Regions from separate parts of the Pseudomonas sp. SMV71 genome, predicted to be linked through region 3. Evidence: predicted binding sites of a transcription regulator. Region 3 holds the regulator's gene; each other region holds the start of a gene.

Region 1 (4,900 bases), on a different contig from region 3:
GTTTGGCGACGGTCGCGGCGACACCGGGCCGATCATCGCTTTCCAGCGCCGCCTGGCCTCGGATGGCTCCACCGCCAAGGCTTGGGTGTATCAGGACGATTCGCTGGAACAGGTGGTGGTCAGGTTATGCCGTGCCTTCAAGCCTGAGGGGCCGACCAACTTGCAGTTCCGGCGTGGCGGCGACGGTTCCTGGAGCCTGCTGGAGATCAATCCGCGGATTTCCTCGACCAGTTCGATACGCCGCGCATTCGGCTACAACGAGGCGGCCATGTGCCTGGACTATTACCTGCGCGGCAAGAAGCTGGCCAGGCCTACGCTGCGCAGTGGTTTCGCTGTTCGTTATATAGAGGACTTCATTGTCTATGATCGGGATCATTTCTGACGTACATGGCAATTACAGCGCCCTTCGGACAGTGCTGGCCAAGCTCGACGAACTGGGTGTTACGCAGATCATCTGCCTGGGCGACACCGCCGGTTACTACAGCCAGGTCAACGAATGCTGCGACGCTCTGCGCGAGCGGGACGTCTTCTCGGTGATGGGCAACCACGACTGGTACCTGGCCAAGCATGAGCGATGCCCTCGTTCCAACAGCGCTAATGCCTGCCTGGACTACCAGCAAGGCGTCGTCACGGCGCAGAACCTGGCCTGGCTGGGCTCGCTTGCGCAGCGCTCGAACCAACAGGGGGTGAGCATCGTCCACGGTGGCTGGAACGATCCGCTGGATGAGTATGTGCGACCTTCGCAGGCGTATTTTTCGCCCTTGCCTGGCCGCTACTTCGCCTCGGGCCATACTCATGTCCAGTACCTGTGGAGCGGCGAAGGCAAGGTCTACTGCAACCCTGGTTCAGTTGGTCAGCCCCGTGATGGTGACGCTCGGGCCGGTTTCGCCACCTGGGACGGTGAGGCGTTCGAGCTGCATCGGGTTGAATACGACATCGGTGAAACCCAGCAGGCGATGAAGCGGGCCGGATTCACCCCGTACTTCTATGAGAATCTTGATACAGGCAGCCAGATAGGTGGACGGGTCAGTGCGGTTTGAGGTTTTGTCCTGCGCGCCATCCATGACCATGCCCATCCAGGGAAGTTTGCAATGAGCAAAGAAACGATCTTCTTCAACCGCCCTTACATGACCGGCAAGGAACTGGATTACATCGCCCAGGCCAAGTTCGGCAACATGCTCGCCGGCGATGGTCCCTTCACCAAACGGTGTCATCGCTGGCTGGAGGCGCAAACGGGCAGCAACAAGGCCCTGCTGACCCATTCATGCACCGCGGCCCTGGAAATGACTGCGTTGCTGCTGGATATCCAGCCTGGCGACGAAGTCATCCTGCCGTCGTATACGTTCGTTTCCACCGCCAATGCCTTCGTGTTGCGCGGCGCGGTGCCGGTCTTCGTCGATGTGCGGCCCGATACCCTGAACCTGGACGAGCGCCTGATCGAGGCGGCGATCACGCCACGGACCAAGGCCATCGTACCTGTGCACTACGCTGGTGTGGCCTGCGAGATGGACGAGATCCTGGCCATTGCCCGCAAGCATGGACTGGCCGTGGTGGAAGACGCCGCGCAAGGTGTGATGTCGACCTACAAGGGGCGGGCGCTGGGCAGTATCGGTGACCTGGGGGCCTTCAGCTTTCACGAAACCAAGAACGTGATTTCGGGGGAGGGCGGGGCCTTGCTGGTCAATGATCCCGCGCTGGCGTTGCGGGCCGAGATCATCCGGGAAAAAGGCACCGATCGCAGCCGGTTCTTCCGGGGTGAAGTAGACAAGTACACGTGGCAGGAGGTGGGTTCCTCGTTCCTGCCGGGGGAAATGACCGCCGCGTTCCTCTGGGCCCAGTTGGAAGAAGCTCAAGCCATCACCAACCGCCGCCTGGCCCTCTGGGACAATTACCATGCGGCGCTGGCGACGCTTGAGCGGCAAGGGGCGCTGCGGCGTCCGATAGTGCCTGAAAACTGCCAGCACAACGCGCACATGTACTACGTGATCCTCGCCCCTGACGTGGAGCGCCAGGCCGTCCTCGAAGAGCTCAAGCGGCATGCCATCTACGCGGTGTTCCATTACGTGCCGCTGCATTCATCGCCCGGTGGCCTGCGTTATGGACGCGTGCAGGGTTCGATGGAGGTGACTGACGGCTATTCCGAGCGCCTGTTGCGTTTGCCCATGTGGCTCGGCTTGACCCATGAGCACCAGGAGCAGGTGGTGGGTGTGCTGGGCGATGCCTTGGCAAAGGCCTGACTTTCCTCAGCCGATGAGGTGGCCTGGCATCGGGCGAGGTGCCAGGCCTTGCCACCTGGCGGCATAACACCGCCGGTTTTTCGACTTTGACACCCTCGACCTATCCTCTGTAATCCCCTCAGGCCCTTTGTTTACCGGGTTCGGGCCCGCCAGAAAAAAGTTGGTCTGTAAATTGCTTAAGGCTCTGCCGTACAGCAGTGGACGGCAACCGTCCGGCATGCAGAGGAACGACAGTGGACAAGTACCTTTATGTGGCAATGACCGGCGCCAGCCAGAACGCACTGGCGCAGCGGGCCCATGCCAACAACCTGGCGAACATCTCCACCAATGGTTTTCAGAAAGACCTGGAGCAGGCGCGTTCGATGCCGGTATTCGGCGACAGCTTTCCGGCGCGGGCATTTGCCATGTCCGAGCGTCCCGCCACTGACTTCACCCCGGGTGCGTTGGTTGAGACCGGTCGTGACCTCGATGTGGCAGTCAGCGGGCCGGGCTGGATGGCCGTGCAGAACCCCGATGGCGGTGAAAGTTATGTGCGCACCGGCAGCCTGAACGTTGACGCCCTGGGTGTGCTGCGGGCCGGCAACGGCATGCCGGTCATGGGCAACGGTGGTCCGATCGCCGTGCCGCCAGAGCAGAAAATCGAGATTGGCCAGGACGGCACCATCAGCATCCGCGCGATGGGCGAAGGCCCGCGGGTGATGGCTGAGGTGGACCGCATCAAGCTGGTCAATCCGGACCTCAAGAACATGACCAAAAGCCTGGACGGCTCGATCCGCACCAAGGACGGCCAGCCGGCGCCCATCGATGCCAATGTGCAACTGGTGTCGGGCTTCCAGGAAGCGAGCAACGTCAACGCAGTGGATGAAATGACTTCGGTGCTGGCCCTGGCCAAGCAGTTCGAGCTCCACGTGAAAATGATGAATACGGCCAAAGAAGGCGATGAAGCCATGGCTCGGGTCTTGCAAATCTAACTATTACTGACAGCGTCGCGCCGAAAAACAGGCGTACGAGGAGAAACGAATGCTTCCGGCTCTTTGGGTTGCCAAAACAGGTCTGTCCGCCCAGGACACCAACCTGTCTACCATTTCCAACAACCTGGCGAACGTATCGACCACAGGCTTCAAACGTGATCGGGCCGAGTTCCAGGACCTGCTGTACCAGGTCAAGCGCCAGCCCGGTGCCCAGTCGACCCAGGACAGCGAACTGCCGTCGGGCCTGCAAGTGGGTACGGGTGTGCGCATTGTCGGCACCCAGAAAAACTTCAACGCCGGCAGCCTGCAAACCACCGAGCAGCCGCTGGACATGGCCATCGACGGTCGCGGTTTCTTCCAGATCCTGCAGCCGGACGGCACCACGTCCTACACCCGTGACGGTACCTTCCACCTCGACTCCAATGGCCAGATCGTCAACGCCAGCGGTTTCGCCCTGGAACCGGCCATCATCATCCCGAACGATGCCCAGACCTTTACCGTGGGCCGTGACGGCACGGTGTCCATCACCGTGGCGGGCAACCCTGCCGCACAGGTGATCGGCAACCTGCAGACCGCCGACTTCATCAACCCGGCGGGCCTGCAAGCGGTGGGCAACAACCTGTTCCTGGAGACCGCCGCCAGTGGCGCGCCGCAAGTCGGCACTCCGGGCCTGAACGGTTTCGGCACCACGCTGCAGAACACCCTGGAAACCTCCAACGTGAGCACCGTTGAGGAGATGGTCAACATGATCACCACCCAGCGCGCTTACGAAATGAACTCCAAGGTGATCTCCACCGCGGATCAGATGCTCTCGTTCGTCACGCAGAACCTGTAATTACATTTATGAGGCGGCCGCAGGTCGCCTTGCAACACCGAGAGGTAGGGTCATGAAACGCTTTGTATCTGTTCTGGCACTGAGTGGGATCACCGCGCTCGCCGGCTGTGTCGCGCCTACGCCAAGGCCCAATGACCCGTATTACGCTCCGGTGTTGCCGCGCACACCGTTGCCGGCCGCCGCCAACAACGGCTCGATCTACCAGGCCGGTTTCGAGCAGAACCTGTACAGCGACCGCAAGGCCTTCCGGGTCGGTGACATCATCACCATCACCCTGAACGAGCGGACCCAGGCCAGCAAGAACGCCAACTCGCAGATCGACAAGACCAGCGAGACCAGCGTCGGCCTGACGTCGCTGTTCGGCTCGAGCCTGACCACCAACAACCCGATCGGCAGCAACGACCTGAGCCTCAACGCCGGTTACGGCTCCGACCGCGCCACCAAGGGCGACAGTAAATCCGGGCAGAGCAACAGCCTGACCGGTTCGATCACCGTGACCGTCGCCGACGTGCTGCCCAACGGCATCATCGTCGTGCGTGGCGAGAAATGGCTGACCCTCAACACCGGTGATGAGCTGGTGCGAATCGCTGGCATGGTTCGTGCTGACGATATAGCAACCGACAACACCGTGTCGTCGACTCGTGTGGCTGATGCGCGCATCACCTACTCGGGCACCGGTGCCTTTGCCGATGCGAGCCAGCCGGGCTGGTTCGACCGTTTCTTCCTCAGCCCGAAGTTCCCTTTCTAGGTGGTCAAGTTGAATCTTAAGCAGCTGTTGATGGGTGCGTTGATGATGTCGGCAGTCTTCAGTGCTCAAGCCGAGCGTCTGAAGGACATCGCCAGCATTTCCGGCGTGC
Region 2 (4,900 bases), on a different contig from region 3:
GTGCCAAGAGACGGCGAACGGAATTTTTTAAGAATCAGCGGCTTAGCCTGAGGTGCTTGTCAGCGCGTCATTATCAGGCGAGCATGGGCTTCTCTGTCATGACTGCCGTTGTATTTATGAAAGCCATTGCTCCTGCTGCCTGGGTTTTGATCGGTCTGTTGACTACCTTCCATTGCGCAGGTGTCTCGGCCGCTGCAGCGCAGGAAAAACCGACCGCCAGCGCCACGAAAGAGACGCCAAAAAAAGCGGCTACGGCCAAGAAGACGCCAGCCAAGAAAACCGTTTCCAAAAAGAAACGCGCGCCCATCGCCTCCAAGAGTAAGTCCGCCCGCGAGGTCGCCAAGACCCCACTGCCGCCGGCCAAGCTGGACTTGAGCCTGCCCCATGATATGGTCGAAGACCTTGAGCCGCCGGGTAAAGTGCCCTTGCCCAAGCGTGAACCCTTATTGCCGTCCATGTTTGATCAGAAGCCCGGGCCGTTCCAGCTCAACGGTCGGCTGCTGAGCAACGAGATGCAGCTGCCGTTGCGCAATCAGGAGCGCAACGAGGTGGAAGGCGCCGCGCTGGATTTCGAGTTCAAGCAGTAAGTCTTCAGTTTGAGTGCAGTTCGTTACTGACTGTTCGGTCATCCGGCCCAAGGCGAAAAAACACTCGGACGGTAATTTAAAACGGGTGTTTTAGCCGTTACTCTGTGTCCCGTTACTAACCACTACCTGTCGTGAGGATGTCGTCGTCATGAAATGCCGTGAAGGCTGTGGCGCCTGTTGCATCGCCCCTTCCATCAGCTCGCCGATTCCCGGGATGCCCCAAGGCAAGCCGGCGGGAGAACGTTGCGTTCAGTTGTCGGTCGATAACATGTGTCGGATTTTTGGCCAGCCAGAGCGTCCAGCGGTGTGCTCGGCATTCGAGGCCGACGTCGAGGTCTGTGGCAGCGGCAGTGAAGAAGCCATCCGGCTGATCGGCTGGTGGGAGCAAGTCACGGCGGCATGATGATCAATGACCGCGATTGAATGATCGAACTTGGACAATAAGGAAAAGATTATGGGTTCGCTGCATCGTATGGCTGTGTTGTGTGGGATGACCGTGCTATTGGCGACGGCCACTGCCCAGGCAGAAGACTGGCAGGTCGCGAAGGAAAAGGACGGTATCAAGGTCTCTCTCACTGAAGTGCCCGGCTCCAAGTACAAGGCTTACCGTGGCGTGACGGTCATGAAGACCACCATGGAAAAACTGCGGGCCCTGCAAGAAGACGTGCCCGGCGCCTGTGCCTGGATTCATGAGTGCAAGAGCCAGAAGCTGCTCAAGCACGAAGGTGACAAGAGCTGGACCTACACTCAATTCAACACGCCTTGGCCGGTCACCTCCCGAGACTCGGTGCTGGAAGTCACCACTGAACAGGGCGTCGATGGCAGCCTCACCCGCCACCTCAAAGGCGTACCGACCTACTTGCCGGAGGAGAAGGGATTCGTGCGGGTGACTCAGGTCGACGGGTTCTGGAAATTCGTACCCAAGGGCGCCGACCAGATCGAAGTGACCTATCAGGTCCATACCGAGCCGGGTGGCGATGTACCGTCCTGGCTGGCTAACAAGTTTGTCGTGGATGCCCCGTTCAACACTCTGAAAGAGCTGAAGGAACGTGCCGAAAAATAAACGGCCAAGTCAGTCTTCGAGACCGCCCGCGAGGCGGTCTTTTCATGTTTGCCGTCCGCCAATTCGGCGGAACGAATAATCAGCGCTCAATGTCGAGATAGAGGTAAGCCAGGCCCTGAATTGATCGAGGAGACACCGATGCAGAAGTGGGAAATCACTTTCGTGGATGATCACGGCGAAGCCATCGCCGAGCAGTTCAACTATGAGCAGGAGCCCACCATGGAACAGGCTGCACAATTGATTCGCGAAAGGCTGTTGCCCGTACCCGCCAAGCTGGACCTCAACGATCTTGAAGGGCGGACCGAAGAGCCTACGGTCAAGAACCTGAAGACTCAGCACAGCATCGAGATCATCAGCATTACACCGATTTCATGAAAACCCTGGCTGGCCTCGCTTGGCAGCGGCGATCACTTGCGGCTACTCTGCAATTGAGATCAGCGAAGAGGATCGCCAAGGTCCGGTCTTGTCAGCTACATGCTTGTGTCCCGACGGTCATTTGATGCCGTACCACGTGCAGCCCTGCGGCTGCACGTCCGGGAAGAAGGAAAGTCTATCCATTGCGTTTCAGGAGGACGTTTCATGAGCACAGCCTATCAAGAAGACATCAGCACCAGCGTGTTGCGCCGCATGAAAGAAGGCGGTTTCGATTTTTCCAGATTCCATCCCATTGAGTTCTACGCCATTTTCCCGGACGAGGAGCGGGCGCGCAGGGCGGCGGGGCATTTCCGGGGTGAATCGCTGAATGCACAGATCAGTGCACGGGACGATGGTGCCTGGTCATTGGAATTGAGCCGGGTGATGTACGCTACCTACGATGATATTGGAGACTTTGAGCAAGACTTCGAAGCCGTCGTCGAACCCTTGGGTGGGGTCATCGAAGGCTGGGGTGTCAAGCAGGAGATCCGGCGCCTGCAGGCTTGATGTTCCCCTACCGCCATACTGCAACGGCTGACCGTCGGGTCGGCCGTTTTCATTGGCGTCAGGTCATCACCGCTGAGAGGTGAGCCTTGAGGATTACCTTGTGGGAGCGAGCCTGCTCGCGATGACGACCGCACCTCCAACACGTCTCAACTCCTCACCGCCATTGGGTAAGCCCAGCTTTTGTAGCTAACTGTATCCAAATCCGCCTGCATGGCTTTTCCATGACTATGCTCAGGGAAGCGACTCCCTGCGTCGTAATGAAGCGGGGGCGGCGGAGTGGGACGTTGGCTGCACGACAAGGGTGCATAGCCGATCACTAAAAAATCCAACCCGTTGATCATAAAGCGTTTATGCCGATGGCACGGGCCTTGCGATGCCTGCTGCCAGGGTGACAAGGAGTACGGCATGATCCGCACGGGTTTTGATGAAATGTACGATGCCGACGGCCAGGTCCGTCCGCATTACCGGGCCTTTGCCCGCTGGCTGGCCGAGACGCCTGATGAACTGCTGGCCCAACGCAGGCGCGAAGCCGACCTGTTGTTCCATCGCGCCGGCATTACCTTCACGCTCTACGGGGACGAGCAGGGCACGGAGCGCCTGATCCCGTTCGATACCATCCCGCGCAGTATCCCCGCCAGCGAATGGCGGGTGGTCGAGCGCGGCTGTATCCAGCGGGTCAAGGCACTGAACATGTTCCTGGCCGACCTCTACCACGAGCAACGGATCATCCGCGCCGGGGTCATACCGGCGGAACAGGTGCTGGCCAACGAGCAATACCAACTGGCGATGCAGGGGCTGGATCTGCACCGGGACGTCTACGCGCACGTTTGCGGGGTCGACCTGGTGCGCGATGGCGATGGCACGTACTACGTGCTGGAAGACAATCTGCGTACCCCCAGCGGCGTCAGCTACATGCTTGAAGACCGCAAGATGATGATGCGCCTGTTTCCCGAGTTGTTCTCCGCCCAGCGCATCGCGCCGATCGACCATTATCCGAACCTGCTGCTCGATACTCTGAGAAGCGCCAGTGCGTTGGATGACCCCAGCGTCGTGGTGCTCACCCCGGGGCGCTTCAACAGCGCGTTCTTCGAACATGCCTTTCTGGCCCGTGAGATGGGCGTGGAGTTGGTGGAGGGGGCCGACCTGTTCGTGCGCGACGACAAGGTGTTCATGCGCACCACCGACGGGCCGAAAGCAGTGGATGTGATTTACCGTCGCCTGGACGACGCCTTCCTCGATCCACTGGCCTTCAATCCGCAGTCGATGCTCGGGGTGCCGGGGCTGTTGGCGTCCTACCGCTCCGGCAACGTAGTGCTCGCCAATGCCATCGGCACCGGCGTGGCGGACGACAAGTCGGTGTATCCATTTGTCACCGACATGATCCGTTTCTACCTGGACGAGGAGCCGATCCTGCAGAACGTTCCGACCTGGCAGTGCCGCAATCGCTCTGAACTTTCCCACGTGCTGGCGAATCTTCCGAGTCTGGTGGTCAAGGAAACCCAGGGCTCCGGCGGCTACGGCATGCTGGTGGGACCTGCCGCGACGACAGAGCAGATCGATGCCTTCCGCGAGCGGATCAAGGCCAAGCCACACGCCTACATCGCCCAGCCGACGCTGTCACTTTCGACATGCCCGACCTTCGTCGAGAACGGCATTGCCCCGCGCCATATCGACCTGCGTCCGTTCGTGCTGGCGGGCCTGGAAACCCGGGTGGTGCCTGGCGGCCTGACCCGGGTGGCGTTGCGCGAAGGCTCGTTGGTGGTCAACTCATCCCAAGGTGGCGGCACCAAGGATACCTGGGTGGTCGAGGATTGAAGGAAGCAAGCAATGCTGAGTAGAACCGCCTCTGACCTGTACTGGATGTCGCGTTACCTGGAGCGTGCAGAAAACCTCGCACGCATGCTCGACGTCAGCTACTCGCTATCGCTGATGCCCCAGGACGGGCGCGGCGACGGCCTCCACGAACTGGCGATGCCGCTATTGATTACCGGCACGCTGGAAGACTACCGCGAACGACATGGCGACCTGCACGCCGAGCGGCTGCTGCAATTCTTTGCTTTGGAGGCCGCCAACCCGGCCAGCATCTATAGCTGTCTGGGCGCTGCGCGAGCCAGTGCCCATGCCGTCCGGGGGCGAATCACCGCCGACATGTGGGAAAACATCAATGCCACCTGGCTGGAAATACGCGAGATTGCCGGGCAAGGCTTGAATCGCTACGGCATGAGCCGTTTCTGCGAGTGGATCAAGGAACGCTCGCACCTGTTCCGAGGCGCGACCTACGGCACGATCATGCGTAACGACGCGTTCAGGTTCATTCGCCTGGGGACCT
Region 3 (4,900 bases):
GGACGTTCTTCAGGGACTGTTGCAGGAGCTGACCCAGGCGTTCGGTCAGGTAGACAGAGCGGTGATGGCCGCCCGTGCAGCCGATGGCAATCGTGACATAGGCACGGTTGCTGGCGGCAAAGCGGGGCAGCCACTTGAGCAGGTAGCTGGAAATATCCTGGTACATTTCCTCGACGTCCGGCTGTGCGGCCAGGTAATCGATCACCGGCTGGTCGAGTCCGGACTGCTCGCGCAATTCGGGTTTCCAGTAGGGATTGGGCAGGCAGCGTACGTCGAACACCAGGTCGGCGTCCACGGGCATGCCACGCTTGAAACCGAACGATTCCACCAGGAACGCCGTCCCTGGCTCCGGCTGGTTGAGCAGGCGCAACTTGATCGTGTCACGCAGCTGATAAAGGTTCAGGTGCGTGGTGTTGACTTTCAGGTCCGCCAAATCGGCGATGGACCCCAATAACTGGGTTTCATCGTCGATAGCTTCGGCCAGGGAGCGATTGGCGTTGCTCAGCGGATGGCGCCGGCGGGTTTCGGAAAAGCGCTTGAGCAGGGTCTCTTCGTCGGCATCCAGATACAACACATCGCACTGGATATGCCGGCTGCGCACTTCCTCGAGCAGTTCCGGAAAGCGCGACAGGTGGCTTGGCAGATTGCGTGCATCAATGGACACCGCCACCAGCGGCTGCGCCAGCTCGGTATGGATCATCGCACGTTCGGCCAGCTCCGGCAGCAGCCCGGCGGGCAGGTTGTCGATGCAGTAGTAGCCGCTGTCTTCAAGCACGTTGAGGGCCGTGCTTTTACCGGAGCCGGAGCGACCACTGACGATGATCATGCGCATGTTTAATGACCGTTCTGCTCGTCCAGGACAACCTGATACAAGGCTTGGTTATTCGGTGCGCTGCGCAGTTTGTCGCGCACTTCCTTGCGGTCCAGCATGCTGGCTATCTGGCGCAGCAGCTCGAGGTGCGCATCGGTCGCCGCCTCCGGGACCAGCAGTACAAACAGCAGGTCGACCGGGGCGCCGTCGATGGCGTCGAAATCAATGGGGGCTTCAAGGTGCAACAGCGCGCTGATGGGCGCGGTACAACCCTTGAGGCGGCAGTGGGGAATGGCGATGCCGTTGCCAAAACCGGTGGAACCGAGTTTTTCACGGGCGACCAGGGCCTCGAAGACACCCTGCATTTCCAGATCCGGCAGGTCGCTATGGATCAGGGTGGCGATTTGTTCGAGGGCTTTCTTTTTACTGCCGCCCGGCACGTTCACCAGGGAACGGCCGGGGGTCAGGATGGTTTCTAGTCGGATCATGGATTGGGGGGATTAACGACCGGTTGCGCCCTGAAGGAGGCTCTGGGTCTTTTCCTTATGCTTTTTGAGTTGGCGATCCAGCTTGTCGGTCAGCAGGTCAATCGCGGCATACATGTCTGTGTGCTCCGCGTTGGCAACCACCTCTCCGCCGGGAATATGCAGCGTGGCTTCGATTTTCTGCAGCAGCTTTTCGACATTCATCGTGACTTGCACGTTGGTGATCTTGTCGAAGTGCCTCTCCAATCGGTCGAGTTTTTCGCCGATGTAGGTGCGCAGAGGTTCGGTCACTTCCAGTTGGTGTCCACTGATGTTGACTTGCATACAGCTTCTCCTTCGTTGCCAGTGCATAAAGCGGCAGGCAGAAATACCTGCCACTGGAACGCTGTGGCGTGGCCGGTTACATCAACCGCTTGCGTTCGCTCGAAGGCGCGATCCCGAGGGACTCGCGGTATTTGGCGACGGTACGGCGGGCCACCTGAATGCCTTGTGCCTCCAGTAAACCAGCGATCTTGCTGTCACTCAACGGCTTTTTCTGATTTTCCGCAGCCACCAGTTTCTTGATGATTGCGCGGATGGCCGTGGACGAGCATTCGCCGCCTTCGGAGGTGCTGACATGGCTGGAGAAAAAGTATTTCAGTTCATAGATGCCCCGTGGGGTATGCATGAATTTCTGGGTAGTCACCCGGGAAATTGTCGATTCGTGCATCCCTACCGCTTCGGCGATATCGTGCAGGACCAACGGTTTCATCGCTTCATCGCCGTACTCCAGGAAGCCGCGCTGGTGCTCGACGATCTGGGTGGCAACTTTCATCAGGGTTTCGTTGCGGCTTTGCAGGCTCTTGATGAACCAACGGGCTTCTTGCAACTGGTTGCGCATGAAGGTGTTGTCGGCGCTGGTGTCGGCGCGCCTGACGAAGCCTGCATACTGGGCGTTGACCCGCAGCTTGGGAACCGACTCCTGGTTCAGTTCCACCAGCCAGCGATCGTTGTGCTTGCGCACGATCACATCGGGCACCACGTACTCGGGTTCGGTGGATTCGATCTGCGAGCCGGGACGCGGGTTGAGGCTCTGGACCAGCTCGATGACCTGGCGCAGCTCGTCTTCCTTGAGCTTCATACGCCGCATCAGCTGGCTGTAGTCGCGACCGCCCAACAGGTCGATGTAATCGGTGACCAGGCGCTTGGCTTCGGCCAGCCAGGGCGTCTTGGCCGGCAACTGGCGCAGTTGCAGCAGCAGGCATTCACCCAGGTTGCGGGCCGCGACGCCGGCGGGCTCGAACTGCTGGATCCGATGCAGGACAGCTTCGATCTCGTCCAGCTCGATATCGAGCTCCGGGTCAAAGGCTTCGAGGATTTCCTCGAGAGTCTCGTCCAGGTAACCCTGATTGTTGATGCAATCGATCAGGGTGACGGCGATCAGGCGATCGGTGTCGGACATCGGCGCCAGGTTCAATTGCCAAAGCAGGTGGCTTTGCAGGCTCTCGCCGGCGGAGGTGCGGGTGGTGAAATCCCACTCGTCGTCATCGCTGCTCGGCAGGCTGCTGGCGCTGGTCTGGTAGACGTCTTCCCAGGCGGTATCCACGGGCAGGTCGTTGGGGATGCGTTCGTTCCATTCGCCGTCCTCAAGGTTATCCACCGTGGGCGCTGCGGCTTCCTGGTAGGACGGTTCCTGGATTTCGGTATGGGTCTTCTGTTCGACGTTGTCGGCCAGTGGATCGGAGTTGTCGAAGTCGTCGCCTTCTTCCTGGCGTTCGAGCATCGGGTTGGACTCCAGGGCCTCCTGGATTTCCTGTTGCAGGTCCAGGGTCGACAATTGGAGCAGACGGATGGCCTGTTGCAGCTGCGGCGTCATCGTCAGCTGCTGGCCCATTCTCAAGACTAGCGATGGTTTCATGGCAGGGGCTTAACACCTTATTCGCCGGCGCACATGCGCCATCCACTACAGGGCGCCGGAGCGCCAAACTTAAGCAAATTATATGCCTGAAACTGAAGTGTTTGCCTAGAGCGCCGCCACAATAAAATCAACAGCGCCCGGGCGACTTGCCAGACACTCGGGCTTACAGGCGGAACTCGTGGCCCAGATACACTTCCTTGACCAGGTCGTTGGCGAGGATGGCGGCGGAGTCGCCTTCAGCGATCAACTGGCCGTCATTGACGATATAAGCGGTCTCGCAGATATCCAGGGTCTCGCGCACGTTGTGGTCGGTAATCAAAACGCCGATCCCCTTGGCCTTGAGGTGGTGGATGATCTGCTTGATGTCCCCCACCGAGATCGGATCCACGCCGGCGAACGGTTCGTCGAGCAGGATGAACTTCGGCGCGGTGGCCAGGGCGCGGGCGATCTCTACGCGTCGGCGCTCGCCACCGGACAGGCTCATGCCCAGGTTGTCGCGAATGTGACTGATGTGGAACTCCTGCAACAGGCTTTCCAGTTCCTGGCGACGGCCGGCCTTGTCGAGTTCCTTGCGGGTCTCGAGGATCGCCATGATGTTATCGGCCACCGACAGTTTGCGGAAGATCGACGCTTCTTGGGGAAGATAGCCGATACCGGCCTTGGCCCGGCCGTGCATCGGCTGGTGGCTGACATCGAGATCGTCAATCAGTACGCGGCCCTGGTCGGCCTGGACCAGACCGACAATCATGTAGAAGCAGGTGGTCTTGCCCGCGCCGTTCGGGCCGAGCAGGCCGACGATCTGGCCGCTGTCAATGGACAGGCTGACGTCACGCACGACTTGACGGCTCTTGTAGCTTTTGGCCAGGTGCTGAGCTTTCAGAGTTGCCATTACTGGGCCTTCTGCTCGGTTTTCTTTCTAGGCTGGATCACCATGTCAATCCGTGGACGCTGCTCGGTCACCTTGTTGCCAGTGGCGCGACCGGCACTGGCCAGTTTCTTGTTGGTGTCGTAGACGATTTTCTCGCCCTGGGTGGTGTTGCCGTCCTTGTCGATGACCTTGGCCCGGTCGATCAGGACAACGCGGTCCTGGGAGGCATGATACTGGATGGTGACGCCATAGCCCTGCACGGGCTTGGTATCGCCGGCCGTCTGCATCTGCTCGAAATAGGCCAGGTTGCCCACCGACGTCACCACGTCGATGTCGCCGGACTGGGTGCGGGTGAGGGTCACGGTATTGCCGGTCACCTTCATCGAGCCTTGGGTGATGATCACGTCACCTTTGTAAGTGGCTACGCCGTTCTTGTCGTCCAGTTGCGCGTCGTCGGCCTGAATGCGGATAGGCTGGTCGCGGTCGGTGGGAAGAGCCCAGGCGCTCGCGCTTCCCAGTGCTGCGCCCAGACTGAGCAAAATAGGGAGGGTTTTAGCGAGCTTCATACTGTCCTCTTACGTTCGATAGCAGGTGTATCCTGCTTTCCTTCAAATACGCCTTCATTCCCGTGCCGGTCGATACACCTCCGGCGCCGTCGATTCTAACGGGTTGCTCGGTCTGCGCATATTGCTGCTGCGGGAACACGGTCATGCGACTGCTGGTGATGACGGTCGTGCGGTTTTTTTCGTCGGTACGGGCCACGCGCACCGAGTCGATCAGTTCCACCTCGGTGCCGCCGGAATTGACTTCGGCGTGCTCGCTCTGCACGTGCCATGGAA
Region 4 (4,900 bases), on a different contig from region 3:
CCCGGTAACCAGGATCAGCCCCTGTGGCTGTTTGAGGGCGGCGACGTACAACTCTTTCTGATCCGGTTCGTAGCCCAGGGCGTCGATACCCATTTGCGCACTGGAGGGGTCAAGGATCCGGATCACCACCTTCTCGCCCCAGAGCGTGGGCAGGGTGTTGACCCGGAAATCGATGGATTTGGTTTTCGACAGGCGCATTTTCAGGCGCCCGTCCTGGGGCTTGCGTCGTTCGGAAATATCCAGGCTGGCCATGACTTTCAGCCGCGCCGCAATACGGGTGGCCAGTTGGATCGGCGGCCTGGCGACTTCTCGCAGCATGCCGTCGGTACGCACCCGCACCCGGTAGGATTTTTCATAGGGCTCGAAGTGCAGGTCGGAGGAGCCGCCCTTGATCGCGTCCAGCAGCATCTTGTTGACGAAGCGCACCACCGGCGCATCGTCGGAATCCTGGCCGGCAATGGCGTCTTGCTTGTGGTCGTCGATCGACTCGATGTCCAGGCCGTCGAGGTCGACGTCGCCCATGCCTTCCAGGCCGGTGCTACTGGACTCGAAGAATTTCTCGATGGCATCGCTGAGCTTGTCATCCTCCACCAGGATGGCTTCGGTGGTCAGCCCGGTACTGAACTGGATGTCATTGATGGCCTGATGATTGGTGGGGTCGGAGATGCCGACGAACAGCTTGTTACCGCGCCGCCACAGCGGCAGGGCATGGTGCTGGCGCACCAGTTTCTCGCTGACCAGGCCCGTGGGTTGGGATTCCTTGTCGAGGCTGTTGAGGTCCAACAGGGCAACGCCGAAATGCTCCGAGGCAATTTCCGCCACCCGGCTGCTCTGCACCAGTTTGTTCTGCACCAGGTAGCTGACCAGGGGCAGGCGACTGCGTTGGGCTTGCTGATTGGCCTGTTGTGCAGTCTGCTCGGTGATCAGTTCGGCCAGTACCAATTGCTTGGTCAGGCCGCTGAGGGCGATGTCATTCATGGGAATACCGGCGGCGGACAGTTCATGACTTATAGCGTAGTCAAGCGTCGACGCCAAACCAGCGGGGCCGGGTGACAAAAAGTGTCAGATAGTGCGGTTGCAGGTATGGGATATCGGCCTCAAGCGTCCTGAAACCCCCTGCCGGCGGGGCCGAGGAGGGTTGGCATGTGCCGTGCAACGGCCGCTTCAGGACATGAGACTTCGACTCATGCTATGGAGATGTCTATGAGCAAGCAAAATGGTTTTACCCTGATCGAGCTGCTGATCGTTGTAGCGATCATTGGCATCCTGGCGACTTTTGCGTTGCCGCAATATTCCAAGTACCAGGCGCGAGCGAAGGCTACCGCCGGGCTCGGTGAGATATCGGCGCTGAAGGTACCGTACGAGGATCAGATGAATCAGGGGGTCAACCCGACAGCGACCAACATGAACATCACAACGCCTACCAGCAATTGCGCAGTTGCCGTCACAGGGACCGCCTCGGCGGGTACTGGCACCATTGTGTGTACGCTCCAGAACGCCCCAGCTGCCGTGGCAGGTAAGACCATCACCCTCAGCCGTGATGCCAACGGAGCATGGACTTGCGCCTCCAACGCCGCCAAGGAATTTCTGCCGACCGGCTGCCCTGGCGTCTGATGCTGCAGAGGCGGGGGAGTCAGCTCCCCCGCCGCAAAAAACTTCGTAATTCATAAGCTTAGAGCAGGCCTGGAATCGGCAAGTTGCATGTTGAAAAATCGGTCGGTCTTGCATTTTGCATGATTCCAAAAATTGCCGCTTCGCTTAACTCCTTGATTTGAAAGATATTATTTTTAATCTATAAACTGGCACAGCCTTCGCACTACTCCTGTTACCCCTGCCGGGACGCACTTCCGGCGGTTTTCTGAGAAAAACAGGAGTTACTCGTATGAAGAAGTTCGCTATCACTGCCGCCGCTGCTACTGCACTGACCCTGTCCATGGCTAGCGCTTTCGCCGAGACCACTCAAGCAACTCAGGCTCCAATGATGCTGGCCGCAGGCGAAGTGACCGAGGCGAAGGAAGCCACCTCCGATACTTGGATCACCACCAAGGTCAAGGCTGACCTGATGACCGAAGACGGTGTTCCAGGCTCCGACATCAAAGTTGAAACCAACAAAGGCGTCGTGTCGCTGTCCTCGACCGTGGCGGTGACTGAAAAGCAGAAAGAACTGGCCGTCTCGATTGCCAAGAAAATCAAAGGCGTCAAGGCCGTGTCGGCTGACGGCCTGAAAGCCGAGTAAGTCTCAAGCTTCTCGCCTGGACCGGGAGAAGGCACGGCGCGCGGGCTGAGTCATACGCGGGCCGTTGCTCTGGTCCATGCAAAAGGCCATACGGATGTGGTCATCACAGGCCCCCCGGCATTTCTGTCGGGGGGCCTGTTCTATTTTGGAAAGGGATTTTGCAGGACTGCCTGTGGGATTGAAGTGCCCCTATCGCGAGCAGGCTCGCTCCCACAGAGAATTGCGCTGAGACACCCGAACCCTGTGGGAGCGAGCCTGCTCGCGATGGCGCCGGTACCGACAATATCATTCAATTGACTAGCGCGGACCTTCAGCGCCCACGCTTGCTGGTAATCTCCACCAGCCGATTCCCTTCGAAACGCAGGTACTGGTACATGCCGCTGTTGGGCCCGTAGGTCCATTCCTCCACCGGGTATTCCTCCCGGCGATTGACACTGCGCTTGTAGCCCAGGTCATCCCGCCCCGTTGGTTCACCGCATTTTTGCAGCACTTCGCTGGCGCGATCGCCCAGACTGATCAACTGACTGCCGCAGCGCAGGGTATTGGCGGCGAACGCTTGATGAGTGGCGAGCAGCAGACCCAGGCCCAGCCCGTACAGGTATTTCATATTCATTCGGCATCCAGGTGCATGGGGGTGATCACGCGGCCGTCGCTCTCGGCCTGGCCGAGGTTGGCATCGATGAAGTACACGCGGTCATCAGCCAGGCGGCCCTTGTCCACCAGGAAGTCCTTGATGCTGCCGGCGCGCTCCTGGCCCAGTTGACGCAGCAGTACGTCGCTGCCACTCCAGAACTTAATCACCTCTTCGCGCAGTTTTTCGGTGCGGGCCTTTTTGTCCAACTGCGCCCATTCGGCCGGCGGCTGGGCCTTGAGACGGGTGCGATAGATGCCTTCGAGCAGCGGCGCCTTCTCATCCTCCAGCACTTGCAGCAGCGAGGCCTGGGCCGGGACTTTGTCGCCGCGACGTTGCAGCATCTTGTAGTAGTTGTACTGGTATTCGCGTTCCAGGCGCTGGGCGGCGAGCAGCGGGCCGTCGCTGCTCTCGGCGGCGGTGCCTTCGATCTCCAGACGCAGCTCAGGGCGCTTGCCCAAGGCTTCGGAGAGCTTGAGGAGTACGCTTTCGTTTTCCTTGCTCAGGTCACTGGAGCCCGGAGCGAACGCTACGCTGCCCAGGTCCTCGGAACCGCCACCGGACACCAACCCCCCGATGAGCTTGAATGGTGCCTGGGCTGCACGCACCACCAGGTTGCGCAGGGTCTGCCAGACAATCGGCATGACGCTGAACTGCGGATCGTTGAGGTTGCCGGTGACCGGCAGTTCAATGGAAATCTTGCCTTCGGAATCCTTGAGCAGCGCGACGGCCAGTTTCAGCGGCAAGCTCACGGCGTCCGGGCTGTCGACTTTTTCACCCAATTGCAGCTGCTCGACGACCACTTTGTTTTCGGCCTGGAGCTGACCCTTAGTGATGCGGTAATGCAGATCGAGATTGAGCCGGCCCTTGCGGATGCGATAGCCGGCGAACTTGCCGGAGTAGGGCGTCAGAGTGGTCAGCTCGACCCGTTTGAAGCTGGTGGCGATATCCAGGCTGGCCATCGGATCGAAGGGGGTAAGGGCACCTTTGATGGTAACTGGCGCATAGCGATCGACCTTGCCTTTGACGTCGACGCTGGCCGGCTTGGCCTGGCGACTGTCAATGGTGCCGATCTGGCCGTTGAGCTGCTGGATGGCCGTGGCGAAATTAGGCGTCAGGCTGAAGTCGGCGAAGTTGGCCGAGCCGTCATTGATGGCGATCCCGCCGATGTGGATACCCAATGGCTTGTCCTGGGACGCCGGTTTTGCCGCAGCGCTCTTCGCACCACCGTCGACCGGTTGCGGGATCAGCAGGTCGTCGACATTGGTGGTGCGGTCGTCGTTGATCATGAACCGCGCGTAGGGCTGGAACAGGTTGACCTTGTCGATGGACAGGCTGTCGCCATGCTGATAGCTGAGGCCTTCGAGGACCAGGCTCTGCCACTTCACGAAATCACGGGTCTTGAGTGTGTCGAGGGTGTGCAATTGATCGACCTGGGCGCGGCCAGTGACGGCAAAGGCCAGCGGCTCGGTGCTCTTGAGGTCGACCGCCAGGTCACTGCCGAGCATCCCGGAGCGCAGCTCCAGACGAATGAATGGGTTGATATAGGACTGAGCGACGCGCAGGTCGATGTCTTGCGTCTTGACCTTGAGCCGGGCGCTGATCGGGTTCAGGTTGACCTCGCCATCGGCCAGGATTTTGCCTTGTTTACCCACGCCAGTGTCCAGCTTGAGGGTAAACGGTGAGCCGTTGAGGGTGTCATAGTTCTGCAAATCCAGGTTCAACGGGCCGACTTCCAGCGCCACGTTGGGTTGCGCCTGGCGGTCGGCCAGATGCACCTGGTAATTGCGCAATTGGACATCTTTGAGCAGTACCTGCCACGGCTTGCCTGGCGCTGGCGGCGTGGCGGGCGGCGAATCGGCGGCGGCCGGGGCCGATGCCGGCTCGACCTTGACTTGCGGCTTGGCCGGCTGGCTGGCGAAGAGTTTCTGCCAGTCCAGTTGTCCGTCGGCTTCGCGGGCCGCCCAGGTTTCCAGCTTCTGGCTGCGGATCTTGCCTACCACCACTTGCTGTTTGGCAAGGTCGACCGTGGT

Evidence for each region. The regulator sigma-54, encoded in region 3, starts transcription at its own class of promoters, with help from an activator protein. The targets are predictions, from matches to a motif close to ANTGGCATNNANNTTGCTNT.
Region 1: a site for sigma-54 is predicted at 2,397-2,416, ahead of ACLEJQ_RS13765 (flagellar basal body rod protein FlgF). Genes of this name have one in related genera too.
Region 2: a site for sigma-54 is predicted at 2,927-2,946, ahead of ACLEJQ_RS08840 (circularly permuted type 2 ATP-grasp protein). Genes of this name have one in related genera too.
Region 4: a site for sigma-54 is predicted at 1,138-1,157, ahead of ACLEJQ_RS19895 (pilin). Genes of this name have one in related genera too.

Annotation. Positions count from the first base shown of each region.
Region 1 is NZ_JBKGGU010000011.1:169,614-174,513, reverse strand. Features, by position in the region: gene ACLEJQ_RS13780 (ATP-grasp domain-containing protein) at 1-382, shown strand, start outside; gene ACLEJQ_RS13775 (metallophosphoesterase family protein) at 363-1,040, shown strand; gene rffA (dTDP-4-amino-4,6-dideoxygalactose transaminase) at 1,092-2,237, shown strand; gene ACLEJQ_RS13765 (flagellar basal body rod protein FlgF) at 2,471-3,208, shown strand; gene flgG (flagellar basal-body rod protein FlgG) at 3,258-4,043, shown strand; gene flgH (flagellar basal body L-ring protein FlgH) at 4,096-4,791, shown strand; gene ACLEJQ_RS13750 (flagellar basal body P-ring protein FlgI) at 4,822-4,900, shown strand, end outside.
Region 2 is NZ_JBKGGU010000007.1:65,939-70,838, reverse strand. Features, by position in the region: gene ACLEJQ_RS08870 (PLP-dependent aminotransferase family protein) at 1-31, shown strand, start outside; gene ACLEJQ_RS08865 (translation initiation factor 2) at 117-587, shown strand; gene ACLEJQ_RS08860 (YkgJ family cysteine cluster protein) at 736-990, shown strand; gene ACLEJQ_RS08855 (START domain-containing protein) at 1,042-1,650, shown strand; gene ACLEJQ_RS08850 (hypothetical protein) at 1,789-2,025, shown strand; gene ACLEJQ_RS08845 (ribonuclease E inhibitor RraB) at 2,230-2,571, shown strand; gene ACLEJQ_RS08840 (circularly permuted type 2 ATP-grasp protein) at 2,977-4,386, shown strand; gene ACLEJQ_RS08835 (alpha-E domain-containing protein) at 4,399-4,900, shown strand, end outside.
Region 3 is NZ_JBKGGU010000006.1:189,164-194,063, forward strand. Features, by position in the region: gene rapZ (RNase adapter RapZ) at 1-832, opposite strand, end outside; gene ptsN (PTS IIA-like nitrogen regulatory protein PtsN) at 835-1,299, opposite strand; gene hpf (ribosome hibernation-promoting factor, HPF/YfiA family) at 1,312-1,620, opposite strand; gene ACLEJQ_RS08020 (RNA polymerase factor sigma-54) at 1,697-3,193, opposite strand; gene lptB (LPS export ABC transporter ATP-binding protein) at 3,357-4,082, opposite strand; gene lptA (lipopolysaccharide transport periplasmic protein LptA) at 4,082-4,627, opposite strand; gene lptC (LPS export ABC transporter periplasmic protein LptC) at 4,614-4,900, opposite strand, start outside.
Region 4 is NZ_JBKGGU010000020.1:33,265-38,164, reverse strand. Features, by position in the region: gene pilB (type IV-A pilus assembly ATPase PilB) at 1-978, opposite strand, end outside; gene ACLEJQ_RS19895 (pilin) at 1,204-1,614, shown strand; gene ACLEJQ_RS19890 (BON domain-containing protein) at 1,883-2,236, shown strand; gene ACLEJQ_RS19885 (DUF2845 domain-containing protein) at 2,547-2,843, opposite strand; gene ACLEJQ_RS19880 (DUF748 domain-containing protein) at 2,846-4,900, opposite strand, start outside.